DNA from 4 places in the Yersinia sp. SCPM-O-B-9106 (C-191) genome. Region 3 is predicted to be linked to each of the others. Evidence: predicted binding sites of a transcription regulator. Region 3 holds the regulator's gene; each other region holds the start of a gene.

Region 1 (5,758 bases), 910 kb from region 3:
GGGCACCTGAAACACCTGAGTGTCATCCAGAGACGCTGCGACAAAAGCCACATACAGCGGGAACAAGATCAATAGCACGCCAATAATCAGCATGACATGGCAAAAGATATCCAGCCCACGGCGATTCTCAATCATTGGTAACGCACCTTACGCTCAACAAAGCGGAACTGGATAACCGTCAGGCCAATCACCAGCAACATCAAAACAACTGACTGAGCCGCTGAACTGGATAAATCCAACCCGGCAAAGCCTTCGCGGTAAATTTTATAAATCAGGGTGGTGGTCGCCTGTACCGGGCCGCCGCCTGTCGCGGCATCAATAACCGGGAAAGTATCGAAGAAGGCATAAACCAAATTCACCACCAGCAAGAAGAAACTCACCGGCGAAATCAGCGGCAACACCAGATTGAAGAAGCGGCGAACGGGCCCCGCCCCATCAATAGCCGCAGCCTCAACTAATGAGCGCGGGATCGATTGCAGTGCGGCAAGGAAAAATAAGAAGTTATAACTGATTTGTTTCCATACCGAAGCCAACACCACCAGAAACATCGCCTGACCACTATTTTGTGCGTGATTCCAGTTGTAGCCCAGCGTGGCAAGAAAATGGGTTATCAACCCCAGCCCCGGATTGAATAGAAATATCCACAACACCGCAGCCACGGCGGGGGCGACGGCATAAGGTAAAATCATTAAAGTTTGATAGATGCGGCTGCCACGTAAAACGTAATCCACCATCGCCGCCAAGAATAGCGACACCACCAGACCGATGCCCGCCACCAGCGAGCTGAAAATTAGCGTGGTATAAAACGAAGCCAAATAGTATTCATCGTGAAACAACGCAATAAAGTTACTCAGCCCGACAAACTGGCTGGAGAGGCCGAATGGGTCCAGCATTTGCACCGAATACCACAGCGCTTCGCCCGCTGGCCACAAAAAGAAAACAGCGGTGATGGCCAGTTGCGGTAATACCAACAGGTAAGGTAACCAACTACAGGAAAAACCGGGACGGGAAGATGACATAGAATTAACCGTTTATCTGACGTGGATTGATTAGCACCAGAGCGCCAATCGAAAACGCCATGTCCTGACTCAATACAGTACAAACTATTTGGCGTTACTGGCGCAGTCAGTTTGGGAGCAGCCAGCGCACAAGCCCCGGAGCGTACACATCGTACGTGAGGAGACCGAGCACTGCCCAACCCCAAACTGACAAGTAAAGTAGTCAAATAACCTTATTTGTTGGTTTGCTCGAAGCGGCGCAACAACACATCACCTCGGGACACCGCGGTATCTAATGCTTGTTGCGGCGTTTTCTTACCCGTCCAAACGCCTTCCAGCTCTTCGTCTACCACAGTGCGAATCTGCGGCATATTGCCCAGACGCAAGCCCTTGGTGTATGGCAATGGCGGTTTGTTCAGCATTTGGCGAGTTGCAACATCGGCACCTGGATTCTTATCATAGAAACCCTGCTGCTTCGTCAGCTCATAAGCGGCGGTGGTGATAGGCAAGTAGCCTGTCTTCTGGTGCCATTCGGCGGCAATTTCCGGTTGGGTCAGGAATTGCAGGAATTCAGCCACGCCCTTGTAGGTATCTTTGTCTTTACCCTCCATTACCCACAAGCTGGCCCCACCAATAATGGCGTTTTGTGGTGCGTTTTTCTCATCGGCATCGTAAGGCATCATACCCACGCCGTAGTTAAATTTGGCGTAATGGCGGATATCGGCGAGAGAACCGGAAGAGGCGGTGGTAATGGCACAGTCGCCGTTATAGAACTTGGCGGTCGATTCATCTTTGCGGCCAAAATAGGTAAAATCACCTTTTTTGTTCATATCCGACAGCAATTGGATATGTTTAACCTGCACTGGTTTGTTGAATTCCAATACGGCATCAGTGCCATCAAAACCATTATTACGGCTGGCAATTGGCTGACCATGCCAGGCGCTGAAGTTTTCAATTTGAATCCAACCCTGCCAACCGCTGGCGTAACCACAAGTTGCTCCTGCGGCACGTAATTTAGCGGTGTCTTCGGCCAGTTCTTGCCATGTTTTAGGCGGTTGATCTGGATTCAGACCGGCTTTCTTAAATGCATCTTTGTTGTAATACAGCACGGGTGTAGAGCTGTTAAACGGCTGAGATAATAAGTGCCCGGTTTTGGCATCAGTGTAATAACCCGCAACCGTTGGGACGAAAACGGATTCATCAAACTTAATATCAGCGTCTTTGAATACCTGGAATACCGGTTTGATAGCCTTACTCGCCATCATGGTTGCGGTGCCCACTTCATAGACCTGCAAGATTGCGGGGGCTTTCCCTGAGCGGAAAGCAGCAATACCCGCCGCCAGACTTTGTTCGTAGTTACCTTTATAGACCGGTACAATTTTATAATCGGTATGCGACTGATTAAAGCGATCAGCTAATGAGTTAACTTCAACCCCTAACTCCCCCTCCATTGAATGCCAGAAAGGAATTTCAGTTACCGCCATCGCATTAGCACTGAATGCCAAAGTAAGCGCGATACAAATCGATGTTTTACGAATAGTGTTATTAAACATATCTAGCCCCTGAATAAATCCGTCTGGCTCATCTCAATAAACTGTGGTGAATGAGCGAAATAAATCAGTTTTTGTTCGAAAGCAAACATGACACCGTTTCATGACAGAAATATAACTCTCAGATGACATAAAAATGACAAAAAGTAAGGATAAAAATCCAATTATCGATTAACCTTGCGACTACTCACTAATAAAATTATTTTTTAACTAAAACAACAATAATTTTATTAGGCGTTATCCGATGAAAGAAATAAAAACAAAAATATCGATTAGGTATTTATTTCATCGTTCAACTTATATTTATTTTATTTCCTTAAATTGGTTGTATCATTATTGATGATCCTCTATCTCACATGTTAATGTTTGTCCGCCTTGTGAGTGACACTATATTAACACGACTATATTAACACCCTCGTTATTGTTCCGTTATATAACTCACAAGAGCAACCAAGGAAATAACTCCCATTCATATATTGAATGGGGCTTAATACAAAGGACACTCAGGTATCTATGATGAAAAAAACTCTATTATCTATTATGACTGTGGCAATATTGGCCAGCAGTACTATTGCTCATGCGCAACCATTCGATAAAGACATACCGGTTACAGCAGAAATTAATGGTTCAATCAGCATGACAAAAGGTAATGGTGATCCATTTAATAATATCGCCATGGACTATGACCATGTTAGCAATGATGGCACGTATGAATACACAGAGAATGTTAAGATAACGAGTAATACTGGAGCTAGAGTCAACATCAAGCTCAGAAACCCACTCGTTCTAGAGGGCGACGCTGACGGTCCGGTAAAAACATTTAATGATGTTGTCGTGCAGTTAGGCCGCACACAACTCAATGGAGCAGGGGCAAGTTTCGCATTAGGTGTTCATAATGAGATAAACCATGCGTTAACAATAAGAGCAAAAAAACCCGCAGAAGCCCTATCTGGCGAAACGTATACAGGGACGCTTCAACTTACTATCGAAGATGATATTTAATCACACATCAGTTAAATAAATATATGCAGTCAGGAGCTTAACCATCTGACTGCTTTATCCTTTGACTTAAATATATATCATCATGGTCTAATGGAAACCATCAACACATAAAGTATATTCGTCTGAGGAGATCTGTTTCTATAAAAACGACCAATAATGGAATGGAATCCAATGAAAAAAAACATGAGTATCAATCAGATCGTTTTATTGTCTTTACTACTCCCAATATTTAATTCAATACATGCAAAAAATATAACCATCGAGCATTTAGTCCCTGCTGGGTTTTCAGCTGTTGAAGAGAATGGCACGATGAAGTTATTGGGTATATTTGATGGGAAAATATTGCCAGAAAAAATAGTTTTCTCAGAAGAGAAACAATCTTTAAGTTTCGACCATCAGCAATATCGCGATAACAATGTTGATGAACAGTCAATCATATTATTAGAGCAAATTTTGCTCCACATCCCCTATTTACAATGCCAAAATGGTTGTGACTATATTGTATCTGGATATAACGTCATTCTGGATAAGATAAATCAGGTTATCACCATCACCAATAATGACAGCCGCTACCTGATGCCAACCACTACGTGGGGATTGGTGCATAACCAATCTTTTGACCTGCGCATGACAGCGAAAAACTACCGTGCTATCTCTGCCCGCGGGAATGGCTACCTCGGGCTTCCGCTGCAATCTTATGGTTTTGTGCAATGGTTCTATAACACTGCCCGTTCGAAGAGAAATTACCCGTTCGTAAATCAATCGCAATACCAGCAGATGACTCAAATGGGCATTGACAGTTGGTACCTGCAAAAGAACTTTCAAACCCTTTACTTACGAGCAGGTAAGCAAAATAACCTGGATAACAGCGCGGGCAGTATCCATACCCTAATTAATCCAGCGCTAGAACAGTTTGTGACCATGGGTAGCCAAAGCTATTTAGCCCTCGATAAGCCCTCGGCAGGTAGTCTGGTACTGTACGCAATCTCAGATGGCGATTATGAAATCTATCGTGATAACCAACTTATCCGTCGTATTCCTGCACAAATTGGCCGTAATGAAATTGATTACAGCCAACTCCCTGGCGGCTATTACAATGTTGATATTCGCTTAGTGGATAACACTGGCCGCGTCGTCAGCCAAGAAAGTCAAGCCATCAGCAATTTAGGTACTCAAACCAATGATGGTTGGTTCCTGACCATGGGCCAGGGGACGACACGTAGCAAACACCATTCTCATCATCTGGCGCAATTTGGCCGCAGTATGAAAATACAAAATGTTCAAACCAATATCTCGTTACTTAAAGATAATAGTCGCCACTGGGCGGCAGAAGCGAACATATCGCGTCCATTAGGGTTTTCTGGCTTTAATATCACGCCCACCTTTAGCATGATGTCTGGTGAAAAACACGGTGGGGGCTATCTGCGTTTAGAGGGTGGAAATTCTGCAATAGGATATTTCACTGCGGCCCGTTATCAAACACCCGATGTGTCGATATATGCACCAAACTCGGGCAGTACATCAGCCTCTTATAGCCGCCGTTTAGGGCCAACTCAACTTAGTTATCAATTCAACCAATATAAAAGTCATCATCGGCATCGTATTCAAAGCAGTTGGGACTGGCGGCGGCCACAATTTGGCCTGAACCTGTCTCTTGGTCTGCAAAAAGGTGGGCAATGGCACAGCCGAAACAACTACGGGGTATTTCTTAATACCACATTGTCCTTCCGCCAGAGCCGCGCCAACATCAACAGTGCTTATGCTCAGCAGAAGTTAAACAGCAGCGCCAGTTATCAAAAAGAGTTTACGGATAGCTATGGCACCAGCGCTTTGGGTATTAATGGCAGCACCAGTGGCAAAATCAATGGCATCGGCACTTTTGCTCAACGCAGTGGAAGTCGCGGGGATATTTCTGCCCGAGCAGGTATCGATAACAAGATAGCCAACGGCAGCATCAGCTACAGAGGCATGCTAGCCATTAGTCCACAAGGGGCAGCATTAGGGCGCAGTAGTTACAGCGGCTCGGCATTACTGATAGAAACGCCAGAGTTATCAGGTACGCCTTATAACTTCCACGCTGAAGGCATCCCGATAAGCGGTGGAGGGATCTACGCGATACCGATTCCACGCTATCAAGACCGTTTCTTTGTCCGCACCCATAACGATAGCAGTGATCTGGATATGAACATTCAGTTGCCGGTCAATATT
Region 2 (5,758 bases), 1.7 Mb from region 3:
CTGCCCTATTCCTATTATTTAGATTAGGCGCGCGCGAATATCGCAAGAAAAAAATCGTCTTTAACGCCTAGCGGGCAGTATTGTATAGATCAACACCGATTTTCTCAATGTAAATCTGGCTGATAATAAAAATACACATATAGCAAAAATTGAAAACCATGACATATAATTATTTATTAGTTATTTCTAATAAATAACTAATAAGGGTAAGAGATAAACAAACAATAAACTTAACCATTAAAATACATATTAAGTCTTAGCTTTAATATTATTAGTTGGTTGATAAAGTAGAATTTCCTCACCAATAATATATTTCTTCCGTAAAGTGGAAGAAACTTTATCCATGATCATTACAATGACAACCATTATTAAAGTAATAAACATAACAACATCCCAATTCCATAGTCTCATATTCTCAGCATAAACTAAGCCTATACCGCCAGCGCCCACAAAACCTAATACTGCGGCCGAACGGGTATTGGATTCAATCTGATAGAGGCTGAGAGCTAAAAAGGTGGGAAAAGATTGAGTGAAAATGCCAAAACGCTGTTTTTGTAATGCATTAGCTCCCAGAGCAGTTAAACCGCGATTAGGTGATTTATCTACCGCTTCATGCCCTTCTGCATAGAGTTTACCGAGTAAGCCCATATCTTGCATAATAATCGCCAGCACCCCAGCAAGTGGCCCCATCCCGACAGCACGGACAAAAATCAGCCCCCAGATCGCCATATCAATACCACGGAAAATATCCAAGAAACGGCGCACGACAAATGAAATAAGGCGTAAACCCGGCGTCGACATCACATTTCGCGCAGCCAAAAATGAAAGAGGCAAAGCAATCAAGGTTGCAGTGATTGTTCCGGCAAAAACAATTGCTAAGGTAATAAAAATCTGACCGAAGTAATATCTAAATGGCCAATTAACAAAATCATGCCAGACAAACATCCGTAAAAAATACCGGCTTATTTGCTGGCTACCATTAACAAATGTCTGCCAGGGAATACCAAAGGTTTTGAAGAAAAAAAGATAATATAAAAAAATGCCTACAGCAATTATCGTGACCGATTTTATATACCGTTTTTGCTGTAAGAAAATCTGCGGATGCTGTTGTTTCACTATTGCCAGCTGCTCGGCGCTCAAGTGGTCTGTCAACATTATGACACGCCCTCTACAACTCGTTTGCGTAATTTACCGGATGTATAATCCAGTAACGAAACTACAATAATAATCAGTAATAATGTCATACTCACCTGATCATAACGATCCAGTTTTATTGAGGTCATCAACTCCTGACCGATTCCCCCCGCCCCCACCAAACCCAAAATGGTCGATTGGCGAAAATTAATTTCCAACCGCATAAAACTATAGGAAAGAAATATGGGTTTTACTTGTGGCCAAAGCGCAAAACGCATCCGTTGTAATTTACCGGCACCACAAGCAGCAAGACCGCGAACAGGTTTATCTGATGCAGTTTCCAATGACTCGTAAAACAACTTAGTTAAGCTACCAATAGTATGTAATGCCAACGCCAAAAAACCGGGAATAGCCCCAATACCAAAAGCCATGACGAACATCACCGCCCATGCCAATTCTGGCATAGTGCGTAAAAAGGCAACAAAGGTGCGAATAGATAATCTCAACCACGATGGACTATGAGTATTATTCGCTGCTAAAAAGGCAAAAATAATAGCAACCATAACCGACAAAATCGTCGATGCCACCGCCAGTTGTAGAGTTTCCCAGATTAGCGGTAACTGAATTGGCAGACGATAACCCCAATAAGCCAAGGAGCCTTCCGTATGACCATCTGCAAATAATTTATGCCAATGGAGTACGGGAATAGTTTCAACTAGATAATCAAAAAAATGCGGAATAGAAATAAAAATAGTATGTAAATTAAACTCAGCAATATTTCCTGCACCAAGATAGATAATTGCCAACATCAATGACCAAATCAACGTTTCACGTTTTTGTTTAGCGCGAACCTTTTGATAGTAATAGTTAAAGTCTGTATTCAAAATTAGCTACCACCTAAAAATGATAGCCCCGATAAACCAGAGCTATCATATTTTATCCGCAGGACCGACTTAACGGTCGCCTTTGGTTAATTCGCGCTTCATATCAATAATAGTTTGATACTCGCTGAGTGATGTTTCACCAATATGCTGTTTGCCACCCATCGCTTTGATGAAACAACCATGATCTTCTTTATCCAGTTTTTTAACCGCAGCCACTAGCTGCGCTTTAAACTCAGGTGGCAAAGCACCGCGGACTAAAATCGGGCCATTAGGAATAAGGGGAGATTCCCAGATAATACGGAGCTGCTTCATTAAATCTGGGTGATCCATACGAATCATGCGGGTAAATGCGCCGCTAGTATATCCAGTATTATAATCACCGATCATCGATGCCCAAGTTACTGCACCGTCAAATTGGCCATTAATGACCCCAAGAATATCTTGCTCATGCCCGCCAGAGAATGTCACGCTAGAGAAAAAATTGTTATATTTGTTATCTGGTGTCCCGCCTAATTTCTGTTTAAATATCTGATTGGGGATCAAGAAACCAGAGGTTGAATCTGGGTCAGCAAAGCCAAATGCTTTACCCTTTAAGTCTTCAATCTTCTGATAAGGGCTATCTGCTTTTACGACGACGACAGAGTGATAGCCGCGAGATTGGTCAGTATCATCAATAGCAATACCTACAATATCAACAGCTTTAGGATCTTTGATATAAACAGAAGCAAAAGAGGAAGGAGACATACTTAATACTAGGTCAATCTTTCCACCTAACAAACCTTGAATAACGCCGGAGTAATCAGATGCGTTATGCAAATTTGTTTTAACATTTAATTCCTTCTCTAAGAATTCCTTAACACATATATTATCGCCAATTTGCTGTGTTGCATTCTGCCCGCCAAGGATACCCAGATTAATTTCTTTTGGTGCATCCGCTGCTGTGGCATTAAATATCATTACACTTGCCACTAATGAGGTAAGACAAAGTACTTTCTTCATTAAAATAACCTATTCTGATAAAGGGATAAGTGGGAGTTAATGCAAAAGCTCAGGTGATTCGTCACTATATATATCCTGAATAATGGTGTCATTTAGCATAGAGGGATGACCGTCAAAAATAATTCGCCCATGAGCAATACCAATAACTCTAGTACAATAATCTTTCACTAAATCGACAGAGTGTAAATTAACAACCACCGCAATATCATTTTCACTTATTTTCTGTAATGTATTCATAATACGAGTCGTATTCTTAGGGTCCAAAGAAGCGACAGGCTCATCAGCCAATAATATTTTTGGGTTTTGCATCATGGCGCGGCAAATAGCAACACGCTGCATTTGTCCACCCGAAAGGTTTTCTGCGCGTTGCAAAGCATGCGGCAGCATATTAAGCCACTGTAATAATTCGATGGCTCTGGCGCGATCCTGGTCCGCAAATATCTTAAAAAATGATTTTAGCGTGGAGGTGTAACTGAGGCGACCTAATAAAACGTTAGTTATAACATCAAGGCGAGGAACCAAACAGAAATCCTGAAAAATCATACCACATTTAGCTCGCCATTTACGCATCTGCTTTGTCGTCAGGGCGGCTATATTTTGTGTTTCGTTATTATCATGGTAATTAATAATTTCACCAGCACTACTGGGAATAGTGCCATTTAAAACATGTAGTAACGTAGATTTACCAGCACCAGAACGACCAATTATTGCGACGAATTCACCCGCATGAAGCTCAAAATTAATATCATCCAGAACTCGGTGTTGTGACTTATACGCCTTAACCAAACCTTTAACAGCAAGTACCTTTTTACGCGGTTCTGACACCGCAGCTGGGTAATCAGCCATAGTGAGTTTGCATAATGCCTGGCCCATGTCATATTTCTCATATTGCCTTTAGTCATGTGCCATTAACGAATATTTCTATTACATATTGATGATATTTTTATGAGAGAAAGGTGACAAAATTTAGCCACCTTTCTTATATTCTTGATGAGCGAGCATTTTCTTGTTTAATGCTTATTTAGTCAAAAAATAATTATTTAAAATCACTATAATAAACACCTGAAAAGTTGCTAACTTCTTAACTTTCGATAGACAAGCAGCACAACCAGTGAGCCAATAACCGCCACCACAAAGCTACCAAGGTTAAATCCATCAACCTTACCCATCCCAAAGAAAGTACTAATATAGCCACCAACTAACGCACCTACCACACCAAGGATTATAGTCATAATAAAACCACCGCCATCCTCTCCTGGCATAATCCATTTAGCTAAAATCCCAGCGATAAGACCAAAAATAATCCAAGATAGTATGCCCATAAACACCTCCATAAAATTAATTTTCACTGATAGCTGGCTTGCCTATCTCACTTATTACAAACTTAACATTACGGCCTTAAACCACTATCGTCATAGTTAAGTTAAGACCCAAATAACAAAATCTGCAAATCAGATCTGTCATGTCCAGTTGAAATTAAATAATGGACTCACGGGGTGAAAAAATATGATTAACCCCCTGTTGCTGTAGCTTTTTCAGTAAATCATACCCGCCATTCGGCACACTATGGGCAAATTCTCTTTCGCTGGCAAAAATGGGGCTGGCCCAATATATATTAACCGGGTCATCTTGCTGGAGAGGCAATATTAGGCTGTCTGCATTAGCATAAAGCTTTGATGACAAGACATAACCCTCATACCCTTGAGGGGCGACTTCTGATTCCAATGTATGCCCCTCCCCCAGCCAAGTTATTTTACTCCAAGGTACATGAGCAAAACCTGCCAACGCACTAGCCATATGGATAGCATTGTCCTCATTAACAAATTGGCTATCAATCGCTATAGCCATTTCGAAACGCCGATATTTAGCAGCATCGTCATTAAATAATATTTCGACCCATGGTTGGGGACGAATACTAACCCCCAACGTCAGAAAGTAATATATTCCCTCTTTTTCGTGCTGTGAGATAGCCATAGGCGGCCACTTACCTTGATCGATGGCATAATATTTAACCGATGGACCAAAGTGTTGTTCATAGCACTGAATATACTCAGCCTGCAATGCAGGCCATGGATTCCCTTCCTCCTGCTGCCAAACCCGCCAAAATTGGCGAGTATTTTGTGCATGAGTATATTGGGGGTTAGTAGAAGCAGACCCCAAAGGTAATGTTAGCGGATTGTCTTTAATGCAACTGGCAGAATAACAAACAGAGTGATCAATATATAAGCTCCACCCGGGAATAATCGCCAGTAATTGCCCCTGATACCATAATGCTGCGCCATCATCACTTTCTGACCAGATAATCGAAATAAACTGTGCATCAAGTTCAGCCTCGCCAGCTACATTACGGCAAAACTCTGCCGCCAAACGCGGAGCTAGTCCTTGTTCAAGGGCGGTATTATCAGCCGATATTGGAGCTGCGACCAAATTTCTCACCCAGCAAGCGCGGACGGGGAAACGTTCTTCAAATGCTTCTTGCGGATAAATATAGAAGTAGACAACCCGTTGGTCTTGTTGCACCACAGCTACTAATGTCTGGTTTTCATTACTGACTTCGGCCAGTACCTCAGATTCTTTCATATCGCCTCAACTCTATCGGCAAAGGATTTCAGGCTAAACACGCTGTATTGCATGCCGTAAAATAAGTCTATTAGCGGGAGTACACATAATCTTATGCCAATAACTCTATACTGAATAATATAAAAAGGTGATCATAAAAACTCAGTGATAGTGTAAAACGA
Region 3 (5,758 bases):
ACCATATCCAGTTTATCGCGCACTTTATCGGCCAGAATTTTGCCATTCTCGCACAGTGCCAGCTCAACTTTGGGGGCTTGCAGATTCCCTTCCGGGCTATTTTTAGCACGGCGCTGACTCCAAAATGCCCGATAACGCGTGCCTTTTACCTCAAATTCAACTTCAGCTAGCGACTCCGCAGTATGGCGGGTCATCAGCTCATTTTGGCCCGGTGAGACAGTCAAACGCGGAGTTTGGTGGTATAGCGCGAGACAAATAGCATCGAGGAGGGTGGTTTTACCGGCGCCTGTCGGGCCGGTGATTGCGAATAACCCATTGCTGGCAAAAGGCTCGGCAGTGAAATCAATCTTCCATTCGCCCTGTAGAGAATTAATGTTTTTCAGACGCAGGCTCAAAATTCTCATGCTGGTTGCTCCTCTGCGGCATCTTTACCTTGCGATATATCCTCAACCACCTGATTGAACATTTGGCGCATGCGTTCCTGACGAGGTTCGGCTAAATCCGCCTCCAGCGCCAGCCGGCGTTCAAATACATCAGTGACACTCAACTCATTGAGTGTTTCCTTTTCCTGCCGCTCAATGCTGTTATGACGCAGTTCTTTACTGCGGCGCAATAATACCACTTCCACCGGAAGTTCTGCGGCTAGTGCTTGAATTCGCCTTTGAATATCAGTGAGATAGTCTTTTGTGGCGACTTCAATATCCAGCCATACCGGTAACCCCTGATGGCCAGAAAATGCAGCCAGCTGTTGCTCTATTTGTGTTAAATCGCCTTTGATTAACTGCATCGGCTGAAATTGTGGGATGAATAGCGGGGTCACTGATGCTAATGCTTGCTGGGCAAACTCCACCAAATAAACACTTTTCTCTTTGCTCAATTCATCAAAACTCAAGGCAATTGGCGAGCCGCTGTAGCGAATATGCTCGGTTTTAGCGACTTGCTGAGCACGGTGAATATGGCCCAGAGCAATATAATCCGCCGGGGGGAAAGCTTGGGCTGGGAAAGCGTCTAATGTGCCGATGTAAATATCTCGAACCGAGTCTGTGGTGGTAACCCCCACCGTGGTTAAATGCCCAGTGGCAATAATAGGTAAGGGCAGGCCAAGCTCAGCGCGCAACTCAACGGCCCGCTGATAGAGCGCTTGATAGTGGGCCGCAATGGCTTCTTGTAATGCCAGTTGCTTTTGTCCGCCGGATTCGCCAGCCTGACTGGTGACTAAATCGCGTGGGCGCAAAAAGGGGATGGCGCACAGTATGGCCGCAGGTTGCTCCTGACGGTTTTTCAAAATAATAACTTGCTGGGCTAAATCACTGCTGGCGCAGGATATGACCGTGGTATTCAGATAAGAAAGCAAACCCCGAGATTCATTCAGCGTTGAGACTGAATCATGATTCCCCCCCAAAACAATTAACTGGCAATTTGTTGATTGAAGCTCGACCACGAAGCGATTATACAGCTCTCGGGCATAGCTGGGTGGGGAGCCAGTATCAAAGATATCACCGGCTATAATCAGCGCATCTACCTGATTTTCTTTGATCTGTTCAATGAGCCAGTGCAGAAATGCTTGATGTTCAGCCGCACGGCTTTTGGTGAAGAAATGCTGGCCTAAATGCCAATCAGAGGTATGAATAATGCGCATAAATCTCCCGCTAGGGCAGGTTGTTTTCCAAAGATATTGGCGCTGATTATAAACACTGCCCGCCGGATGTCGCGGCTAAAAAAACAGTGTGAATGAAATCTCCGAGACGCTTCGCAAACTTGAGTGCTGCATTTTGCAATTATCATAAAATTTATCACTATGCTTATTGCTTGCAAGAGCGCGATGTTTTTCATAAAAATGTCACAAAACTGACGCATAATGGCTCCCGAAATCAAATAGTGACCACTAACTTACTGGCAGGGTTGATGATGGCAAGACGCATACTGGTAGTGGAGGATGAAGCTCCAATCCGTGAGATGGTGTGCTTTGTGTTGGAGCAAAATGGCTACCAACCGTTAGAAGCCGAGGATTATGACAGCGCAGTAACTCGATTATCTGAGCCTTACCCTGATTTAGTGTTGCTGGATTGGATGTTACCAGGGGGGTCGGGGATTCAGTTTATTAAGCATATGAAACGCGAAGCATTGACCCGAGATATTCCCGTGATGATGCTGACCGCCCGTGGTGAAGAAGAAGACAGAGTTCGCGGTTTAGAAGTGGGCGCTGATGATTATATTACCAAGCCTTTTTCACCCAAAGAGCTGGTGGCGCGGATTAAAGCAGTCATGCGCCGGATATCGCCAATGGCGGTGGAAGAAGTGATTGAAATGCAAGGACTGAGTCTTGACCCCTCTTCACATCGGGTTATGGCCAATGAGCAAGCACTGGATATGGGGCCGACCGAGTTTAAATTATTGCATTTCTTTATGACCCATCCAGAGCGAGTTTATAGCCGTGAACAGTTGCTTAATTATGTCTGGGGCACTAACGTTTATGTAGAAGATCGCACCGTTGACGTGCATATTCGTCGGCTACGCAAGGCGCTTGAAACTGATGGCCATGACAAAATGGTACAAACTGTCCGGGGAACCGGGTACCGCTTCTCAACGCGCTACTGAGTTTTCAGTGCCGGAGAATTCGTTGTGTTAGAACGTTTATCATGGAAAACGCTGGCTTTAGAGCTGGCTCTTTTTTGTTTGCCCGCATTACTGCTAGGTGCCTTTATCGGGTATCTTCCTTGGCTATTACTCGTCTCAGTGGTTGCGGCGCTGGTCTGGAATTTCTATAACCAACTCAAATTATCTCACTGGCTGTGGTTAGACCGCAGCATGACTCCGCCTTCAGGGCGTTGGAGTTGGGAACCTTTATTTTATGGCTTATATCAGATGCAACTGCGAAATCGGCGGCGTCGGCGTGAATTAGCCTTACTTATCAAACGGTTCCGCAGTGGCGCTGAATCTTTACCCGATGCTGTGGTGATGACCACCATTGACGGCAATATTTTCTGGTGTAACGGTCTGGCTCAGCAATTACTGGGGTTCCGCTGGCCGGAGGATAATGGTCAGCATATTCTCAACTTGCTGCGTTATCCCGAATTCAGCCAGTATTTACAACAGCAAGAATTTTCCCGCCCACTCACCTTGCAACTCAATAATGGCTATTACGTTGAGTTCCGGGTGATGCCTTATTCAGAAGGGCAATTATTGATGGTGGCCCGTGATGTTACCCAAATGCGTCAGTTAGAAGGGGCGCGGCGTAATTTCTTTGCTAATGTCAGCCACGAACTGCGCACCCCCCTGACGGTGTTACAGGGGTATCTGGAAATGATGCACGACCAAGAATTGGCGGGGCCATTGCGGGATAAAGCATTGGGAACGATGCAGGAACAGACCAAGAGAATGGATGGGTTGGTCAAACAATTATTGACGTTGTCGCGCATTGAAGCCGCTCCTAATGTAGATCTGAATGAGCAGGTTGATATTCCACGAATGCTGAAGATATTACAGCATGAAGTGCAAGCGCTGAGTGGTGGGCGTCATGAAATTACTTTCCGGGTTAATGATCAACTGAAAGTATTTGGTAACGAAGACCAACTGCGCAGCGCGGTGTCTAATCTGGTTTATAACGCCGTCAATCACACGCCTGATGGCACTAAAATTGAAGTGTGTTGGCAGAAAACTGCGCAAGGCGCACAATTTCAGGTGAGTGACAATGGGCCGGGAATTAGCCCTGAGCATGTGCCGCGCCTCACTGAGCGCTTCTATCGGGTGGATAAGGCCCGCTCTCGGCAAACCGGGGGCAGTGGATTAGGGCTGGCAATTGTGAAGCATGCTCTGAGCCACCATGACGCACGTTTGGATGTCATGAGTGAAGTCGGTTTGGGGACGAGATTTATTTTTACCTTGCCGAATCGATTGATTGTTCCGACGGTTTTAACCGAGAATGCAGTCAAATCCTAAGACTGCATGGACATCAAGCTGATGAGATGGGGAAAACTGGCGCTGTTGCATGCCCTGTTCGGGTTTAGCTACGGCGTTTTAGCACAATCTGTAGCGGTTTCACCTGCTACAGAGATTCAATCGCCAAAACCACATACCCTATCCGGCAATCTTTCCAGTGTCGGCTCAGACACCTTAGCGAACTTGATGTCTTTATGGGCAGATGATTTTAATCATCATTATCCCGGCGTTAATTTGCAAATACAGGCGGCAGGTTCTTCTACTGCTCCTGCAGCATTGGCGGCTGGGGCGACTCAACTCGGCCCGATGAGCCGCCCAATGAAAGCGGCTGAAATCGCCGCATTCACCCAGCGTTATGGCTATCCGCCGCTTGCTGTCCCTGTGGCAGTGGATGCCTTAGTGGTTTTTGTCCATCAGGATAATCCACTGAGTAAAATCACTTTATCTCAGCTTGATGCTGTTTTTTCGCAAAATCGCCTTTGTGGAGAATCTCATCCGATCCAGCGCTTTGGTGAACTGGGCCTGAAAGGGCCGTGGGCGGAGCGCACTTTACAGCGCTATAGCCGAAATTCAGCTTCAGGAACCTATGGTTTCTTCAAGCAGCGAGTGCTTTGCGATGGTGATTTTACGAACAATATCAATGAATTGCCTGGTTCTGCTTCTGTAGTGCAAGCTGTCGCCGGTTCATTAAATGGAATGGGTTATGCCAGTATTGGTTTTCGCAACAGCGGTGTTAAACCCCTGTTACTGTCGGCGGATGGTCAGGATTATGTGATGCCGACGGCCGAGAATGTCAAAGCTGGCCGCTATCCCTTGTCGCGCTATCTGTATATTTATATCAATAAAGTACCGGGCCAGCCGCTAGAACCGCTGACTGCCGCCTTTCTTGAGCGCGTTTTATCGCCAGAGGGGCAAAAGCGCGTGACCCATGACGGTTATTTACCCTTGCCGCCAGATGTCCTGAATCACACTCGAAAAGATCTGGGTTTCGCCGATTAAATTAGCTGGGTTTGTTTGAGTGTATCGGCCATAAATTGTTAACGGTTGGATATAAATGATACAAATCATATGGTGTGTATTTCTATAAATCTGGCACGATTAACTAGTTTGTATAAATTGTATAGATGAAGACTCTGCTTTTGTGATCCTGACTTGCCTTTCTCCGCTATAAACGGTCTACTTACCGCCGTTGTTGGCCTATTCCACCTGCAAATAACTCCAAAAACACTGCATACTGACGAAATAGATTGCTTATTAACCGCCGGAGTTTGCGTTTATCAGAGCTTTGTGTCGTTTCGATCACGTAGGAAAGACCACAACTCAAGGACTTTTTCTTTTGATCATTTAACTAGGCAACGCACATCACTATGAGTCATCGTTTATCATCTAAAGATATTATTGCATTAGGTTTTATGACCTTTGCCTTATTTGTTGGAGCTGGCAACATCATCTTCCCGCCGATGGTCGGTTTACAGTCGGGTGAACATGTGTGGTGGGCCGCTCTGGGCTTCTTGATTACCGCGGTTGGATTGCCGGTCATTACCGTCATCGCGCTGGCTCGAGTGGGCGGAGGGATTGATGCTCTGAGTTCTCCCATTGGCCGCGGTGCTGGTTTGGTGCTGGCGACCGTCTGCTATCTGGCCGTTGGCCCTCTGTTTGCTACTCCGCGTACTGCCACTGTTTCCTTCGAAGTGGGTATCGCGCCTTTAACCGGTGATGGCCCGTTGCCGCTGTTTATTTACAGTGTGGTTTACTTCGCATTGGTTATTGGGATTTCTTTGTATCCGGGGCGTTTGCTCGATACGGTCGGGCATATTCT
Region 4 (5,758 bases), 1.1 Mb from region 3:
GCGCCGCCAATGAATACCGCGCCTTCCAGCGCATAGTTAACTTCGCCGCGTGGGCCGCAGGCAATTGTGGTCAGTAGTCCATGATTGGATTGAACGGCTTCTGTGCCGGTGTTCATCAGCAGGAAGCAGCCTGTTCCGTAAGTATTTTTTGCCATGCCCGGTTGTACACAAAGCTGGCCGAACAGCGCGGCTTGTTGGTCACCGGCGATACCGGCGATAGGAATACGCGTCCCGCCTTTACCACCAATGTTGGTCTGGCCGTAAATTTCTGAGGATGGGCGAACTTCTGGCAGCATGGCGCGCGGGATATTCAGCGCTTTCAGCATGCGTTCGTCCCACTCTTTGGTGCGAATATTAAACATCATGGTGCGTGATGCGTTGGTGTAATCCGTTACGTGTACACGGCCCTGTGTCATGTTCCACACCAGCCAAGTGTCTACGGTACCAAACAGCAATTCGCCGCGCTCAGCACGGTCACGAGCGCCTTCTACGTTATCAAGGATCCATTTCACTTTGGTGCCGGAGAAGTAAGGGTCAACCACCAGCCCAGTGTTGTGGCGGATGTACTCTTCCAGACCTTCTTTTTTCAGTTTCTCGCAGATTTCAGCGGTACGGCGGCATTGCCAAACAATGGCGTTATACACCGGCTTACCGGTCGCTTTGTCCCAAACAATGGTGGTTTCACGTTGGTTGGTAATACCGATACCGGCAATTTCGTCAGAACTGATGCCGGCTTTGGCCAGCACTTCGACCAATGTGGAGCTTTGCGTGGCCCAGATTTCCATTGGGTCATGCTCAACCCAACCCGCTTTCGGGTAGATTTGGGTAAATTCACGCTGAGAAACACTCACGATATTAGCATCGTGGTCTAACACCACTGCTCTGGAACTGGTGGTTCCTTGATCAAGCGCGACAATGTATTTCTTTTGAGTAGTATTTTCAGTTGTCATAGTTAGCCTACTTTTTAAGTGACAGTATCTAATATTTACGCTTTGCGTTCTGTGGTCGTAACCGTGGTTTCTTCATCTTCAATGGCACACACATCGCATGGCAAATGGCGACCAATCAGAGCACGATAACCGAATGCACCCACTAATGCGCCGACGATTGGCCCTAAGATAGGGACTAAGAAGTAAGGAATATCACGCCCGCCAGTGAAGGCGATTTCGCCCCAACCTGCAAAATAAGCAAATAGTTTTGGACCAAAGTCACGTGCCGGGTTTAATGCGAACCCGGTCAGTGGCCCCATTGAGCCGCCGATAACGGCAATCAAGATACCAATCAGCAGCGGTGCCAGTGGGCCGCGTGGAATACCGTTACCATCGTCAGTCAATGCCAAGATAAGACACATCAAAATAGCGGTAATGACCATTTCAACCAAGAAAGCTTGGAAAACAGAAATATGTGGATTTGGATAAGTAGAGAAAATACCAGCCAGATTCAGACTTTCAACACTGCCGCGTGCTATTTGATGAGTCTGTTCAAAATCGATGAATAGGTTGTAGTAGAGGCCGAACACTAAGGCCGCAGCACAAAATGCACCGGCAATCTGTGCCAAAATGTAGGGAATAACTTTACTGCGATCAAAGCAGGCAAATAGCCATAAGGCAATAGTCACTGCTGGATTAAGATGAGCACCTGAAATTGCTGCTGTGAGATAAATGGCCATAGCAACGCCCAGGCCCCAAATGATACTAATTTCCCACTGCCCAAAACTGGCACCTGCCAATTTTAATGCAGCGACACAGCCCACACCAAAAAAGATAAGTAGAGCAGTACCGAGAAACTCAGCGATACATTGGCCCTTCAAGGTCGAACTAGCGGTTTGGCTCATAGTAGATGTCCTAGAGACAGAGATTTATAGGGTGTTTCTTATTTTTGCCCCCCAAAGTACGGAGGGAGTGATGTAAATTTATCGTTAACGAGCACAAACGAGAAATAGCGAAATCAAAATGTGTGTGGTGTGTCATAAAAATGAGCGATTTCGCGTTATTCGCAGATGTTAAGGGACTTTGAAAGTGTGATCAGACCAGTGCTTTCTTCCCCAGTTGTTAAAGCTGTGTATAACTTAGCAAGATGGATGGTAGGCATTTTTCGGTTTTTGCTGATGCTTTTTCGACTTTCACTGATGTTTTTTCGGTTTTCACTGATAGTTACTGACACGAAATTGCTACAGAGTGTGGTTTGTACCGGTATGGCGCTAGACAGGGGGAGACTGGCTACATACAATCGCTCTACAAGGGCATCGCCTTATAAGACTATTGTTTTTATCATATTGCGTCGCCTGTGCGATGGGACGCCTAAAACATAGCGCTTGTTACACTAGTTTGATGGATATATAGCGCGATAAGTATTCACAGCAGTTTCATTCGCCGATAGTTACTGTGGTTTGCGCGGCAACTGAAGTTAGAAATGATGACTGCGACCAAAGGATGTACGCCTTGCGACTCATAAGGGGACCGAAGAATGTCATTTGAAGTATTTGAGAAATTGGAAGTTAAAGTTCAGCAGGCGATTGATACCATCACTCTGTTACAGATGGAAATTGAAGAGCTGAAAGAGAAAAATAACACCTTGTCCCAAGAAGTTCAGGAAGCGGCAGGTGGCCGTGAAGCGCTAGTGCGCGAAAATGAGCAATTGAAACAAGAACAGCATGTTTGGCAGGATCGTCTGCGTGCTCTGTTGGGAAAGATGGAAGAAGTCTGAGTGCCAGTTGGCTTAAAGCATCATCAATATATTGCTGAAAGCCGCTAGTTACGCAGCTTCTTCGAGTACGAAAGGCAACAAGGGCGATATTGATATCGCCCTTTTTAGTTGATAAACCAGAGAGATATTATTCAATATCCAAAGGTTCTTCTGACAAGATTATCCCGGTGTTGTCTGCGTACAAATGGTCACCGGAGAAGAATGTCACACCGCCAAAGTTAACGCGGATATCACTCTCACCAATACCCTCATCTGCGGCACCGACCGGAATAGCGGCCATCGCCTGGATACCAATATCCAATTCGGCTAGTTCATCAACCTGACGGACAGCACCGTAAACAACAATGCCTTCCCACTCATTTTTCAAAGCCAGATCAGCTAGTTCAGCATTGATTAATGCCCGGCGCACTGAGCCACCGCCATCGACGACTAAAACACGGCCAAGACCATTTTCTTCGAGCAGGTCAAACAACAAGCCGTTATCTTCGAAACATTTTACAGTAGTAATCTTGCCACCAAATGAAGTGCGCCCGCCAAAATTGGAGAACAGAGGTTCTACCACATTGACCTCTTCATGATAGATGTCACAGAGTTCGGAAGTATCATATTTCATAGGATTAACGTCTGGTTGCGGCTGGGATGTTAAGTATATCCCTTTCTGGCCGCTGTTGGCAAAATCATCAATTGTTAAATTTCTCCGGACAGGTTTATCGGCTGTTGCCCGGAGAAAGAAACAGGCGGGGTTAACTGAGCACCAGGCCGATAGCAAACAGAATATTGGTCAACAACGCGGCTTTGACCATATGCTCGAGCATGGGGCGCATCCCCGCGGCGGTGGGTTCACGCAGCACAAATAGCGCGTGTTTGGCCAGTAAGGGAACCGCCAAAATAAAGAGCCAACCCGCCCAGTTATGCAGATACAGAATATTGAATAATGCCAGACAGAAGATGGCGGCGGCGATCAGCAGGGCATGATAATAACGTGCGACCACCGGGCCTAAACGCACTGCCAGTGTGTTTTTGCCATTGGTTTTGTCATTTTCGATATCACGCAAATTATTAATATTTAAAACGGCTGTCGCCAGTAAACCACAGGCGGTGGCGGGTAGCATGACGATACTGTCAAAGTGCCCGGCTTGAAGATAGTAAGTCCCGGCGACACTCAGCCAGCCGAAGAAAACCAATACTGAAATATCACCTAAGCCCATATAACCATAGGGTTTACTACCCACGGTGTAGGTGATTGCGGCCACAATGGCCATCAGCCCAAGCAGTAAAAAGCCTAAAATGTCGCTGGGTTTTTCGCAGGCCACGGCAATGAGCGCGATACCTGAAATGACAGTCATACTAACAGTGATGATAAGCGCGACTTTCATTTGCTGACGAGTAATCATCCCTTTTTGCATGCCGCGCAATGGCCCGATACGTTCTTCGGTATCACTGCCCTTGATAGCATCGCCGTAATCATTGGCGAGATTGGACAAAATTTGCAACAGGCCGGCGGTTAATAAGGCGAGCAAGGCGACGGCGGGCTTAAAACTATCGAGCCAGACAGCCAGCGCTGAACCGGTAACGATAGAGGCAAAGGCCAGGGGCAGTGTTCTTGGCCGCAGGCTTTCCAGCCAAGCCTGGGTCTGGCTGGTGCTAGTTAAGCGGGTATTAGGTGATAGGCTCATTTTCTGCTTCATTTTATAGGAGTCTGGTCCGCCCATATCGGCGAGTTAATAAAAATAAGAGTGGGAGGCATCGCCTCCCACTCAATATTAATTTGGCGAACCATTTTATCCAGCAACGGCTTATAAAGCGAATTATAGGATAAAACGACTCAAATCTTCATCCGCTACCAGCTCATCCAGATGTTTACCCACATATGCCGCGTCAATAGTGATGGATTGACCATTACTTTCGCTTGCGTCATAAGAGATATCTTCCATCAGACGTTCCAGCACTGTATGCAAGCGGCGTGCGCCGATATTCTCGGTGCGCTCGTTAACCTGCCATGCCGCTTCAGCGATTTTACGGATACCTTCACGGGTAAACTCAACAGTCACCCCTTCAGTAGCCATCAGAGCTTTGTATTGCTCAGTCAGCGAAGCACTCGGTTCAGTCAGGATGCGCTCGAAATCATCGGTGGTCAGCGCCTGTAATTCTACACGGATTGGCAAGCGACCTTGCAATTCCGGGATAAGATCTGACGGGCTGGAGACCTGGAATGCGCCGGAGGCAATAAACAGAATATGGTCTGTTTTCACCATGCCGTGTTTGGTTGATACGGTGCAGCCCTCAACCAATGGCAGCAAGTCACGTTGTACCCCTTCACGGGACACATCCGGGCCTGAAGTCTGGCCGCGTTTACAGATTTTATCGATTTCGTCGATGAACACGATGCCGTGTTGTTCAACCGCATCAATCGCCTGTTGCTTCAGCTCTTCTGGATTGACTAACTTCGCGCCTTCTTCCTCAATCAGCAGTTTAAATGCTTCTTTGATTTTGATTTTGCGCGGTTTTTGTTTCTGGCCAGCAATGTTCTGGAACATTGATTGCAGTTGGTTAGTCATCTCTTCCATGCCCGGAGGAGCCATGATTTCAACACCTACTGGTGATGCCGCCAGATCAATTTCAATCTCTTTGTCATCCAGTTGACCTTCGCGCAGTTTTTTGCGGAAAGCCTGGCGGGTCGCGGATGGCTCTTGAGTTTCATCCGGTTGGCCCCAGTTATTTTTGGCTGGTGGGATCAGCACATCCAGAATACGTTCTTCGGCCAATTCTTCCGCCCGATAACGCATTTTCTCAATGGATTGATGACGAACCATTTTCACCGCTGCATCGGTTAGATCGCGGATAATAGAATCTACTTCTTTACCCACATAGCCAACTTCGGTGAACTTGGTGGCTTCTACTTTGATAAACGGCGCATTGGCCAGTTTTGCCAGGCGGCGGGCAATTTCTGTTTTACCCACGCCGGTCGGGCCGATCATCAGAATATTTTTAGGAGTAACTTCGTGGCGCAGCTCTTCGTTAAGCTGCATCCGACGCCAGCGGTTACGCAGGG

What was found. Region 3 encodes PhoB, which activates phosphate uptake and scavenging genes when phosphate is short. Its sites were predicted from a motif close to CTGTCATAAAACTGNCNNAT; they were not measured.
Region 1: a site for PhoB is predicted at 2,639-2,658, ahead of ugpB (sn-glycerol-3-phosphate ABC transporter substrate-binding protein UgpB). Genes of this name have one in related genera too.
Region 2: a site for PhoB is predicted at 3,950-3,969, ahead of phnC (phosphonate ABC transporter ATP-binding protein). Genes of this name have one in related genera too.
Region 4: a site for PhoB is predicted at 1,964-1,983, ahead of OP863_RS19240 (MIP/aquaporin family protein). Genes of this name have one in related genera too.

What each region holds. Positions count from the first base shown of each region.
Region 1 is NZ_CP110791.1:4,105,206-4,110,963, forward strand. It holds gene ugpE (sn-glycerol-3-phosphate ABC transporter permease UgpE) at 1-135, opposite strand, end outside; gene ugpA (sn-glycerol-3-phosphate ABC transporter permease UgpA) at 132-1,019, opposite strand; gene ugpB (sn-glycerol-3-phosphate ABC transporter substrate-binding protein UgpB) at 1,232-2,551, opposite strand; gene OP863_RS18525 (CS1 type fimbrial major subunit) at 3,062-3,550, shown strand; gene OP863_RS18530 (TcfC E-set like domain-containing protein) at 3,707-5,758, shown strand, end outside.
Region 2 is NZ_CP110791.1:1,516,112-1,521,869, reverse strand. It holds gene phnE (phosphonate ABC transporter, permease protein PhnE) at 250-1,155, opposite strand; gene phnE (phosphonate ABC transporter, permease protein PhnE) at 1,155-2,018, opposite strand; gene phnD (phosphonate ABC transporter substrate-binding protein) at 2,088-3,017, opposite strand; gene phnC (phosphonate ABC transporter ATP-binding protein) at 3,054-3,890, opposite strand; gene OP863_RS06980 (GlsB/YeaQ/YmgE family stress response membrane protein) at 4,091-4,339, opposite strand; gene OP863_RS06975 (suppressor of fused domain protein) at 4,494-5,597, opposite strand.
Region 3 is NZ_CP110791.1:3,196,028-3,201,785, reverse strand. It holds gene OP863_RS14600 (AAA family ATPase) at 1-404, opposite strand, end outside; gene sbcD (exonuclease subunit SbcD) at 401-1,639, opposite strand; gene phoB (phosphate response regulator transcription factor PhoB) at 1,909-2,598, shown strand; gene phoR (phosphate regulon sensor histidine kinase PhoR) at 2,623-3,939, shown strand; gene OP863_RS14580 (PstS family phosphate ABC transporter substrate-binding protein) at 3,961-4,938, shown strand; gene brnQ (branched-chain amino acid transport system II carrier protein) at 5,307-5,758, shown strand, end outside.
Region 4 is NZ_CP110791.1:4,264,276-4,270,033, reverse strand. It holds gene glpK (glycerol kinase GlpK) at 1-950, opposite strand, end outside; gene OP863_RS19240 (MIP/aquaporin family protein) at 986-1,834, opposite strand; gene zapB (septal ring assembly protein ZapB) at 2,467-2,706, shown strand; gene rraA (ribonuclease E activity regulator RraA) at 2,834-3,319, opposite strand; gene OP863_RS19225 (1,4-dihydroxy-2-naphthoate polyprenyltransferase) at 3,450-4,382, opposite strand; gene hslU (HslU--HslV peptidase ATPase subunit) at 4,515-5,758, opposite strand, start outside.